Regions from separate parts of the Streptomyces sp. NPDC049627 genome, predicted to be linked through region 1. Evidence: riboswitches for the same ligand, from Rfam matches in the RefSeq annotation. Region 1 holds a riboswitch; the other holds the start of a gene.
What was found. A riboswitch is a leader RNA that binds a small molecule or an ion and turns the genes downstream of it on or off. The one in region 1 is predicted to bind glycine.
Positions count from the first base shown of each region.

Region 2: another riboswitch for glycine. It lies ahead of gcvT (glycine cleavage system aminomethyltransferase GcvT); the one in region 1 lies ahead of gcvP (aminomethyl-transferring glycine dehydrogenase).

Region 1 is NZ_JBITLW010000011.1:366,267-371,180, forward strand. It holds gene ACIBU0_RS29930 (molybdopterin-binding protein) at 1-5, shown strand, start outside; gene gcvP (aminomethyl-transferring glycine dehydrogenase) at 151-3,036, opposite strand; glycine riboswitch at 3,213-3,308, opposite strand; gene ACIBU0_RS29940 (PRC-barrel domain-containing protein) at 3,423-3,836, shown strand; gene ACIBU0_RS29945 (DNA polymerase IV) at 4,351-4,914, opposite strand, start outside.
Region 2 is NZ_JBITLW010000010.1:339,696-344,609, reverse strand. It holds gene glyA (serine hydroxymethyltransferase) at 1-1,030, opposite strand, end outside; gene gcvH (glycine cleavage system protein GcvH) at 1,047-1,424, opposite strand; gene gcvT (glycine cleavage system aminomethyltransferase GcvT) at 1,567-2,685, opposite strand; glycine riboswitch at 2,835-2,933, opposite strand; gene ACIBU0_RS27935 (AAA family ATPase) at 3,103-3,777, shown strand; gene ACIBU0_RS27930 (enhanced serine sensitivity protein SseB) at 3,906-4,697, shown strand; gene ACIBU0_RS27925 (enhanced serine sensitivity protein SseB C-terminal domain-containing protein) at 4,862-4,914, shown strand, end outside.

The sequences.
Region 1 (4,914 bases):
CGTGACGCACGGGGCGTGCAGGCACCCACGGGCGCAGGGAACAGGAAAGGGCTCCCCCGGGCCGACACGGCCGCGGCGAAGCCCTTTCCCATCACTCACGTCGGCGGGCCAACCCGCGCACGTGAGGGGTCAGTCGTCAGTCCTCAGCCCTCAGTCCTCGTACGCATCCAGCGGCGGGCAGGAGCACACGAGGTTGCGGTCGCCGAAGGCCTGGTCGATCCGGCGCACCGGCGGCCAGTACTTGTCGGCGGTCGACACCCCGGCCGGGAACACGGCCTCCTCACGGCTGTACGCGTGCTCCCATTCCCCGCCCAGCGCGCCGGCGGTGTGCGGAGCGTTCCGCAGCGGGTTGTCGTCGGCGGGCCACTCGCCCGACCCGACCTTCTCGATCTCGGCACGAATGGCGATCATCGCGTCGCAGAACCGGTCGAGTTCGGCCAGGTCCTCGGACTCGGTCGGTTCGATCATCAGCGTCCCGGCCACCGGGAACGACATCGTCGGCGCGTGGAACCCGTAGTCGATGAGCCGCTTGGCCACGTCGTCGACGCTCACCCCGGTCGCCTTGGTCAGCGGCCGCAGGTCGATGATGCACTCGTGCGCGACGAGCCCACCCGGCCCGGTGTACAGCACCGGGTAGTGCGGCTCCAGCCGCTTGGCGACGTAGTTGGCGGACAGCACCGCCACCTGCGTGGCCCGCTTGAGCCCCTCGCCGCCCATGAGCCGGACGTACGCCCACGAGATCGGCAGGATCCCGGCGGAACCCCAGGGGGCGGCCGAGATCGGCCCGACGCCCGTCTCCGGCCCGGCGGCGGGCTGCAGCGGGTGGTTGGGCAGGTACGGCGCCAGGTGTGCGCGCACACCCACGGGCCCGACGCCCGGACCGCCACCGCCATGCGGAATGCAGAACGTCTTGTGCAGATTCAGGTGGGAGACGTCACCGCCGAAGTGCCCCGGCTTGGCAAGGCCCACCAGGGCGTTGAGGTTGGCCCCGTCGATGTACACCTGGCCCCCGGCCTCGTGCACCTGGGCACAGACATCGCCGACGTGCTCCTCGAACACACCGTGCGTCGACGGGTACGTGATCATCAGCACCGCCAGCTCGTCACGGTACTGCTCGATCTTCGCCCGCAGGTCCTCGACGTCGACCTCGCCGTCCTCGGCGGTCTTCACGACGACGACCTTCATGCCGGCCATCACGGCGCTGGCGGCGTTGGTCCCGTGCGCCGACGACGGAATCAGACACACGGTCCGCTGCTCGTCACCGTTGGCCCGGTGATACCCGCGTACGGCGAGCAGCCCGGCCAGCTCGCCCTGCGAACCGGCGTTGGGCTGCAGCGACACCTTGTCGTAGCCGGTGACCTCGGCGAGACGTTCCTCCAGCTCGCGGATGAGCGTCAGATAGCCCTGCGCCTGCTCGGCCGGCGCGAAGGGGTGCAGCTGCCCGAACTCCGGCCAGGTGACCGGCTCCATCTCGGTGGTCGCGTTGAGCTTCATCGTGCAGGAACCCAGCGGGATCATGCCGCGGTCCAGCGCGTAGTCCCGGTCGGCGAGCTTGCGCAGGTAGCGCAGCATCGCCGTCTCGGAGCGGTACTGGTGGAAGACGGGGTGCGTGAGGTACTCGTCGGTGCGCAGCAGCCCGTCCGAAAGCGCGTCCTCGGTCCGGTCGTCCAGCGCCTCGACGTCCCCCTCGACCCCGAAGGCCGTCCATACGGCGACCAGCTGGGTCCGCGTGGTGGTCTCGTCGCAGGCGACCGACACGTGGTCGGCGTCGACGAGCCGCAGGTTGACGCCGTTCTGCCGGGCCGCTTCGACGACCTCGGCGGCCTTCGCGGGCACGCGCACGGTCAGCGTGTCGAAATAGGAACCGTGCACGACCTCGACCCCGCCGGCCGTGAGCCCCGCGGCCAGGATCGTGGCGTACCGGTGGGTCCGCCGGGCGATGCCCTTCAGCCCCTCGGGCCCGTGATAGACGGCGTACATCCCCGCCATCACGGCGAGCAGCACCTGAGCGGTGCAGATGTTGCTGGTCGCCTTCTCGCGTCGGATGTGCTGCTCACGCGTCTGCAGAGCGAGCCGGTAGGCCTTGTTCCCGTCGGCGTCCACGGACACCCCGACGAGCCGCCCGGGCAGGCTGCGCGCGAACTTCTCGTGTACGGCCATGTAGCCGGCGTGCGGCCCGCCGAAGCCCATCGGCACACCGAACCGCTGGGTCGTCCCGACCGCGATGTCCGCGCCGAGCTCCCCGGGCGACTTCAGCAGCGTGAGCGCGAGCAGATCGGCGGCGACGGTGACGAGGGCACCGAGCTCATGGGCCTGCTCGATCACGGGCTTGATGTCCCGTACGACGCCGGAGGCACCCGGGTACTGGAGGAGCACGCCGTTGATCTCACGTCCGGCGATCTCGGCCGGGATGCCGTCGCTGAGGTCGGCGACCACGACCTCCACACCGGTGGGCTCGGCACGGGTCTCGATCACGGCGATGGTCTGCGGCAGCACATCCGCGTCGACCAGGAACAGCCCCCTCTTGTTCTTCCCCATGCGCCGGGACAGGGCCATGGCCTCGGCGGCGGCGGTCCCCTCGTCGAGCAGGGAGGCACCGGAGGTGGGCAGGCCGGTGAGCTCGGCCACCATCGTCTGGAAGTTCAGCAGCGCCTCGAGTCGCCCCTGCGAGATCTCGGGCTGGTACGGCGTGTAGGCGGTGTACCAGGCGGGGTTCTCCATGACATTCCGCAGGATCACCGGCGGAGTGAAGGTCCCGTAGTACCCGAGTCCGATCATCGAGCCCAGCACCTGATTGCGATCGGCGAGCGCCCGCAGCTCGGCGAGCACCTCGGCCTCGGTACGTGCCCCGGGCAGATCCAGCGAGTCGGCGTTCTTGATCACATCCGGCACCGCGGCGGCGGTGAGCTCGTCGAGCGAGCCGTATCCGACCTGGGCGAGCATCTTGGCCCGGGCCTCATGATCAGGGCCGATATGACGCTGCTCGAAAGGGATGCCCTGTTCGAGCTCGGAGAGCGGAATGCGATGGGCGGTCATTGCGGAGGCCTCCTGGTCTGACGCGACCTTCGAGGGGCACCACGGCGCGGGTACCCGGACGGCCTCCCCCTCTGTCATCTCAACCTGAGAGCTTCACCGGGTCACCTGAGGGTCACCGGCTTTCACCGTCGGTGAGAGCGGAAGCCGTCGACACCCGCCCTGCTTTCCAGAGTGACCTCGTCCGTGCGGTACGTGGGCCTGAGAGATTCCGGGGAGGATTTGCTCCTTCGGCGCCTCCGATGGTGTCCGGAGGACTCTCCCGCACGGGGTCAGCAGCCGCTAGCAAGACTACCAGCGGGGTCAACGCACGGTCTTTCGAGTGGCCGCACATCCGAATGTGCCTTTTCGTAGTGCTTACGGACGAGTTGCGACCAAGTGGAGGGCCCGTGCAGACCGACATCGATCCGCGCAACCTGATCGGCCGCAAGGCCTTCGACCGCAACGGCACCAAGATCGGCACCATCGACGAGGTCTACCTCGACGACGCGACCGGAGTGCCGGAATGGGCCGCGATACGCACCGGCCTCTTCTCCCGGGACGCCTTCGTCCCCCTGGAGCCCAGCGAACTGGTGGAGGGCAGCCTCCACGTCCCCTTCGACCGCGCCCTGATCAAGGACGCCCCCGACTTCGGCGTAGGCCGCCACCTCTCTCCCGAACAGGAGCTCCAGCTCTACCACCACTACGGCCTGGACGTGGCCGCTCCCCCTCCACTCCCCGACCGGGACTTCGGCAAACTGGCCGGCACGGAGACCCCGAACGACAAGGGCCCCCAGGCCCCGCACCCACACTCCCACCGCTGACGACGGCCAACGCCCCCCGACTTACGACCCCCCACAGCCGACGTCCGCTCCCCGGCGCGGCAACACACCCCCATCGGGGACACCGCCCACCCGACGCAGCTCCACCAAGCCGACACCCACCGACTTCACCCCACAGAGCTGCGTCCACCCCACCGCCGACCGACGCCCCCAACAGACCTCCGCTCGTCTCTCACGCACGGCATCCCGCACGCCACGCAGCTGCAGCCAGCCGCCACCAGCCACACGGCACCCTCTCCAAGCAGCCACAGCCCGCCAGGCCACCAGCCACACGGCACCCTCGGTAGCTGCAGCCCGCCAGGCCACCAGCCACACGGCACCCTCGGTAGCTGCAGTCCGCCGGGCCACCAGCCACGCGGCACCCGTAGCTGCAGGCAGTCGTGCCGCTGGGGCGGCACGGGTGGGCGCAGCGGCACCCCGCCAGCGCGGGCGAGCGAACCCAGCCTGGGCTCTCCCCAACGCCGGGCGAGCCACAGCGCCGGCACACCCACGCGCCCTACCCAGACACCGCAGGCGCCTCCCCCAAGCCCCCGCCCTTCGCCTCCGTCAGACCGACTTCCGCCTCACCGGCATCACTAACCCCAGCCCCACCAGCCCCAGTAACAGCCCCTTCGGACCTCCCCGCCACCAACGGCAACGGATCCGCCCCCTCCAACCCCGGATCGTCCACCCGAAACGTCCGCACCCGCCCCGGCTCCGACCCAGGCGTCTCGAACCGCACAGTCACCCGCCCAAGCCCACTCCCCTGCACCCACCCATGCCCGTACTCGACGTGCCGAACGTCATGCCCCGCAACCCACCGCCGCTCGACAGACACATCCCGCCGCTCCTCCGCAGCCTCCTCGTGCCCGCCCTCCTCTTCGGCGTACTCGCCCCGCTCCCCCGCCGCCCCCGCCGCCTCCGCGGCCCCCGCCGCCTGCGCGAACAGATCCTCCTGCGTGTAGTCGGCCAGCCCACTGACCCCAACCCCCAGCAACCGCACACCCCCCGTCGTGTCCACGGCATCCAGCAGCCGCGCCGCCGCCTCCCGCACCACGGCCGGATCATCCGTCGGCCCCCG
Region 2 (4,914 bases), on a different contig from region 1:
CGTGGAGACGGTCCTCGGCCTGCTGCCCGTCCAGCTCGGAGTCGCGCAGGTCGACCAGGAGCAGGTGCACGTCGGTGCCGCCGGAGAGCACGTTCACCCCGGCCTCACGGGCGTCGGGCGCGGTGAGCCGCTCGGCGAGGAGCTTCGCGCCCTCGACCGTACGCCGCTGGCGCTCCTTGAACTCCTCCGACGCCGCCACCTTGAAGGACACCGCCTTGGCCGCGATCACGTGCTCCAGGGGGCCGCCCTGGAAGCCCGGGAAGACCGAGGAGTTCAGCTTCTTCGCGAAGTCCTTCTTGGCGAGGATGATGCCGCCGCGCGGCCCGCCCAGCGTCTTGTGCGTCGTGGAGGTGACCACGTCCGCGTACTCGACCGGGTTCGGGTGCAGCCCCGCCGCGACCAGACCGGCGAAGTGCGCCATGTCCACCCACAGGTACGCCTCGACCTCGTCGGCGATCCGCCGGAAGTCCGCGAAGTCCAGCTGCCGCGGGTACGCCGACCACCCCGCGATGATCACCTTCGGGCGGTGCTCCTTCGCGAGGCGCTCGACCTCGGCCATGTCGACCAGACCGGCGTCGTCCACGTGGTACGCGACCACGTTGAACTGCTTGCCGGAGAAGTTCAGCCGCATGCCGTGGGTGAGGTGGCCGCCGTGCGCCAGGTCCAGACCCAGGATGGTGTCGCCGGGCTGGGCCAGCGCGAACAGGGCCGCCTGGTTGGCCGAGGCGCCGGAGTGGGGCTGCACATTGGCGTACTCGGCGCCGAACAGCTCCTTGATCCGGTCGATGGCGATCTGCTCGGCGACGTCGACGTGCTCACAGCCGCCGTAGTAGCGGCGGCCCGGGTAACCCTCGGCGTACTTGTTCGTCAGCACCGAACCCTGCGCCTCCATCACCGCGAGCGGCGCGAAGTTCTCGGAGGCGATCATCTCCAGGGTGGACTGCTGGCGCTCCAGCTCGGCGTCGAGCGCGGCGGCGATGGCCGGGTCGAGCTCGTGCAGGGGCGCATTCAGAAGCGACTTGTCAGACATAGGGGGATACGACTCCTCAGCCGGCGGTGTGGGCGTCGTACTCGTCGGCGGAGAGCAGGTCGGCCGGCTCCTCCGTGACGCGTACCTTGAACAGCCAGCCGCCCTCGAACGGGGCGGAGTTCACCAGCGACGGGTCGTTCACCACGTCCTCGTTGACGTCGGTGACCTCGCCGGTGACGGGGGAGTACAGGTCGGACACCGACTTGGTCGACTCCAGCTCGCCGCAGGTGTCACCCGCGGTCACGGTCGAGCCGACCTCGGGGAGCTGGGCGTAGACGACATCGCCGAGCGCGTTGGCCGCGAACTCGGTGATGCCGACCGTCGCGACGCCGTCCTCGGCGGTCGACAGCCACTCGTGCTCCTTGCTGTAGCGCAGCTGCTGGGGGTTGCTCATGGCCTGAATTCTCCTGTACGCGCGGGAGTGGTGATGAATGGGGGACTACTCGAAACGTGCGTGAGCAGCGGAAATGTGTGCAGGGTCACGCAGGGACCGCTGCCAGTCTCTCCGCCCGGCGCTCGTTCTGCCGCTTCTGGCGCTACTTCTGCCGCTTGTAGAACGGCAGCGCCACGACCTCGTACGGCTCGTGGCTGCCGCGGATGTCCACGCCGACCCCGGCCGTGCCGGGCGCCGAGTGCGCGGCGTCGACGTACGCCATGGCGATCGGCTTGCCCAGCGTGGGGGAGGGCGCACCCGAGGTGACCTCGCCGATGACCTCGCCGCCGGCCACGACCGGGTACCCGGCGCGCGGGACGCGACGCCCCTCGGCGACCAGGCCGACCAGGACGCGCGGCGGGTTCTGAGAGGCGCGGGCGGCTGCCTCCGTGAGCGCCTCGCGCCCGACGAAGTCGCCCTCCTTCTCGAACTTCACCACCCGGCCGAGCCCGGCGTCGAAGGGCGTGAGGGAGGTCGACAGCTCATGCCCGTACAGCGGCATGCCCGCCTCCAGGCGCAGCGTGTCCCGGCAGGACAGGCCGCAGGGGACCAGGCCGACGCCCTCGCCCGCCTTGGTCAGCGCCTGCCACAGCTCGACGGCGTGCTCCGGCTTCACGAACAGCTCGAAGCCGTCCTCGCCGGTGTAGCCGGTGCGGGCGATGAGGGCGGGCACGCCGGCGACGGTGCCGGGCAGGCCGGCGTAGTACTTCAGGCCGTCGAGGTCGGCGTCCGTGAGGGACGCGAGGATGCCGGGGGACTCCGGACCCTGCACGGCGATCAGAGCGTACGCGTCCCGGTCGTCGCGGACCTCGGCGTCGAAGCCGGCGACCCGCTCGGTCAGCGCGTCCAGCACGACCTGGGCGTTGGAGGCGTTGGCGACGATCATGTACTCGGTGTCGGCGAGCCGGTAGACGATCAGGTCGTCGAGGATGCCGCCGTCGGCCTGGCAGATCATGGTGTAGCGGGCGCGGCCGACGCCGACCGAGGCGATGTTGCCGACCAGGGCGTGGTTGAGGAAGGGGGCCGCCTGCGGGCCGGTGACCGTGATCTCGCCCATGTGCGAGAGGTCGAACAGGCCGGCCTTGGTGCGCACGGCGTTGTGCTCGTCGCGCTCGGAGCCGTAGCGCAGCGGCATGTCCCAGCCGGCGAAGTCGGTCATCGTCGCGCCGAGCGACCGATGCAGGGCATCGAGCGCGGTATGACGGAGTGGGGTACTGCTCATCGGACGGTCGTCTCCCAAGGCAGGACGGGCGAGGTCGTTCCTCCCCATCTGTCATCGGAACCTGAGAGGTTCGCCGAGACCGCCACGGGGACGATCCGGCTTGCACCTTGGGTGGAGCCACTGGAGAGCGGCTCGCTTTTCAGATGTGCCTCGCCCGCGCGGTAACGGGGCCTGAGAGATTCAAGGGAGGGACTTGCTCCTTCGGCGTCCCAGCGATGCACTGCTGGGAACTCTCCCGCGCGGATTCAAACGGCCGGTATGCAGTTGGCGCGGACATCATTGCATGCCGGGCGCGGCTGCGGCAGGGCCGTGTCTGTAACCGGCTTGTGGCAGTAAGCGAACGAAAATGCGAGAGATCCTCCATTACCTTCTCTTTACGCTCAGTGGGGAAGGGACTCCTGACCCCGGAGGAGGACGATGACGGTGAACCGCACCACGGCGTACGCGACGACCTCGGGCATCGCGCTGCCCAAGCAGTCCGCGGCCCCCGCTGCCGAGGCCCGCGGCACGCTCCCCGCGCCGGTGGTCCGCGACCTGCGCGAGCGCTCCGGCCGCAGCCCGCACGCCCTGCTCTTCGGCCCCAAAGACCTCGTCGTGGTCACCGGTCTGCCCGGCAGCGGCAAGTCCACGCTGATGGAGCGGACGGTGAAGGGCATCCGCATCGACTCCCAGGACACCCGGGACCACTGGGACGCCCGCATGCCCGGCTTCCTCCCCTACGCCGTGTACCGCCCCCTGGTCCGCCTCGCGCACTACGCCGGACTGCGCCGCGCCCTGCGCTCCGGCGAGGGCGTCGTGGTGCACGACTGCGGTACGCAGGCCTGGGTGCGTGCCTGGCTGGCCCGCGAGGCCCGCCGCCGCGGCGGCGCCCTCCACCTGCTCCTGCTCGACGTCACCCCGGACGCCGCCCTGGAGGGCCAGCGAGAGCGCGGCCGCGGCGTCTCCCGCTACGCCTTCCTGCGCCACCGCAGAGCGGCCGCCCGTCTGCTCCGCTCCGTGGAGAAGGGCGACCTGCCCCAGGGCTGCGGCTCGGCGGTGCTGATGGACCGTCCGGCGGGGGACGTGCTGCGCCGGATCGGGTTCACGGGCTGAGCGACCCCGGGGCCTGCCCGGCCCCGGACCTGCCCCGCCCTGGACTTGCCGTGCCCCGGGCCTGCCCCGCCCTGACACCGGATAGCCTTTTGGACCACAGACGTGGTTCACAGCAGGCGGTCAGACAGATGGACATCCCAGCGGATCTCCCCGCGGACTTCCCGGCACAGACACACCTCCACCCGCACGGCGGCTGGCCCGGCAACGAGCTGGAGGAGGTGCTCTCGGCCTCCCTCGGCCTGCCGTCGGCGGGCGGCCGGATCATCGAGGTGCTGGGCCGCAGCTTCGTCTGGGTTCCCCTGCCCAGCGGCGGCGGCCCGCACAGCGGCCCGCTGGACCTGCCCACCATGGAGATCGAGGGCCAGGCGTACGTCCCGGTCTTCAGCTCCGAGGAGCAGTTCCGCCAGGTCGTCGGCTCCCACATGGCGTACACCGTCGCCCCCGCCGTGGAGTTCGCCCGCGGCCTGCCCCCACAGGTGGGCATCGCCGTGAACCCGGACGGCGTGGTCGGCGTTCCCCTGCCCCCGGCGGCGGTCGCCGAGCTCTGCCGCGTGAGCCGCACCCCGCTGGACGGCCTCAGCTCCGGGGGCCGCGTCAAGCTCTACGAACCCGACTGGCAGGACGACCCGGTCGACTTCCTCGCGGCGGCATCGGCCGAGTTCGCCGCAACCGGCGTCGTCGCCACGGCCCGCCGCTGCCTGGCAGCGATCGAGACGGCCGCCCCCGTGATGTTCATAGGCGTGGAGCTCTCCCAGTGGGAGGGCGACCTGCGCGCCGCCCCCACGGACGCCCTGGGGCGTGCTCTGGGCCGCGTCCCGGTCCAGTGGCCGGTCAACCTGGTCTTGTTGGACGTAGCCGAGGACCCGGTGATCGACTGGATGCGCCAGAAGGTCCGCCCTTTCTACCAGCGGGATCTCTAGACGCCGGTGAGGGGCAACGCCGTCAGGGGCGCGGGGAACTGCGCGACAAGCCACACACGACCCGCGGCCCGCAGACCACAATAGGTACCGAGCTCCAACCGGCTCTCCCAGCGGAGCGCCTAAGCTGGGAGCGAAAATCCATGTTTCCCGAAGGGGCGGTAAAGGTGAGCGCGAGCGGCACCACCTCGACCGGACAGGTCGAGCACATGCTGCGCCA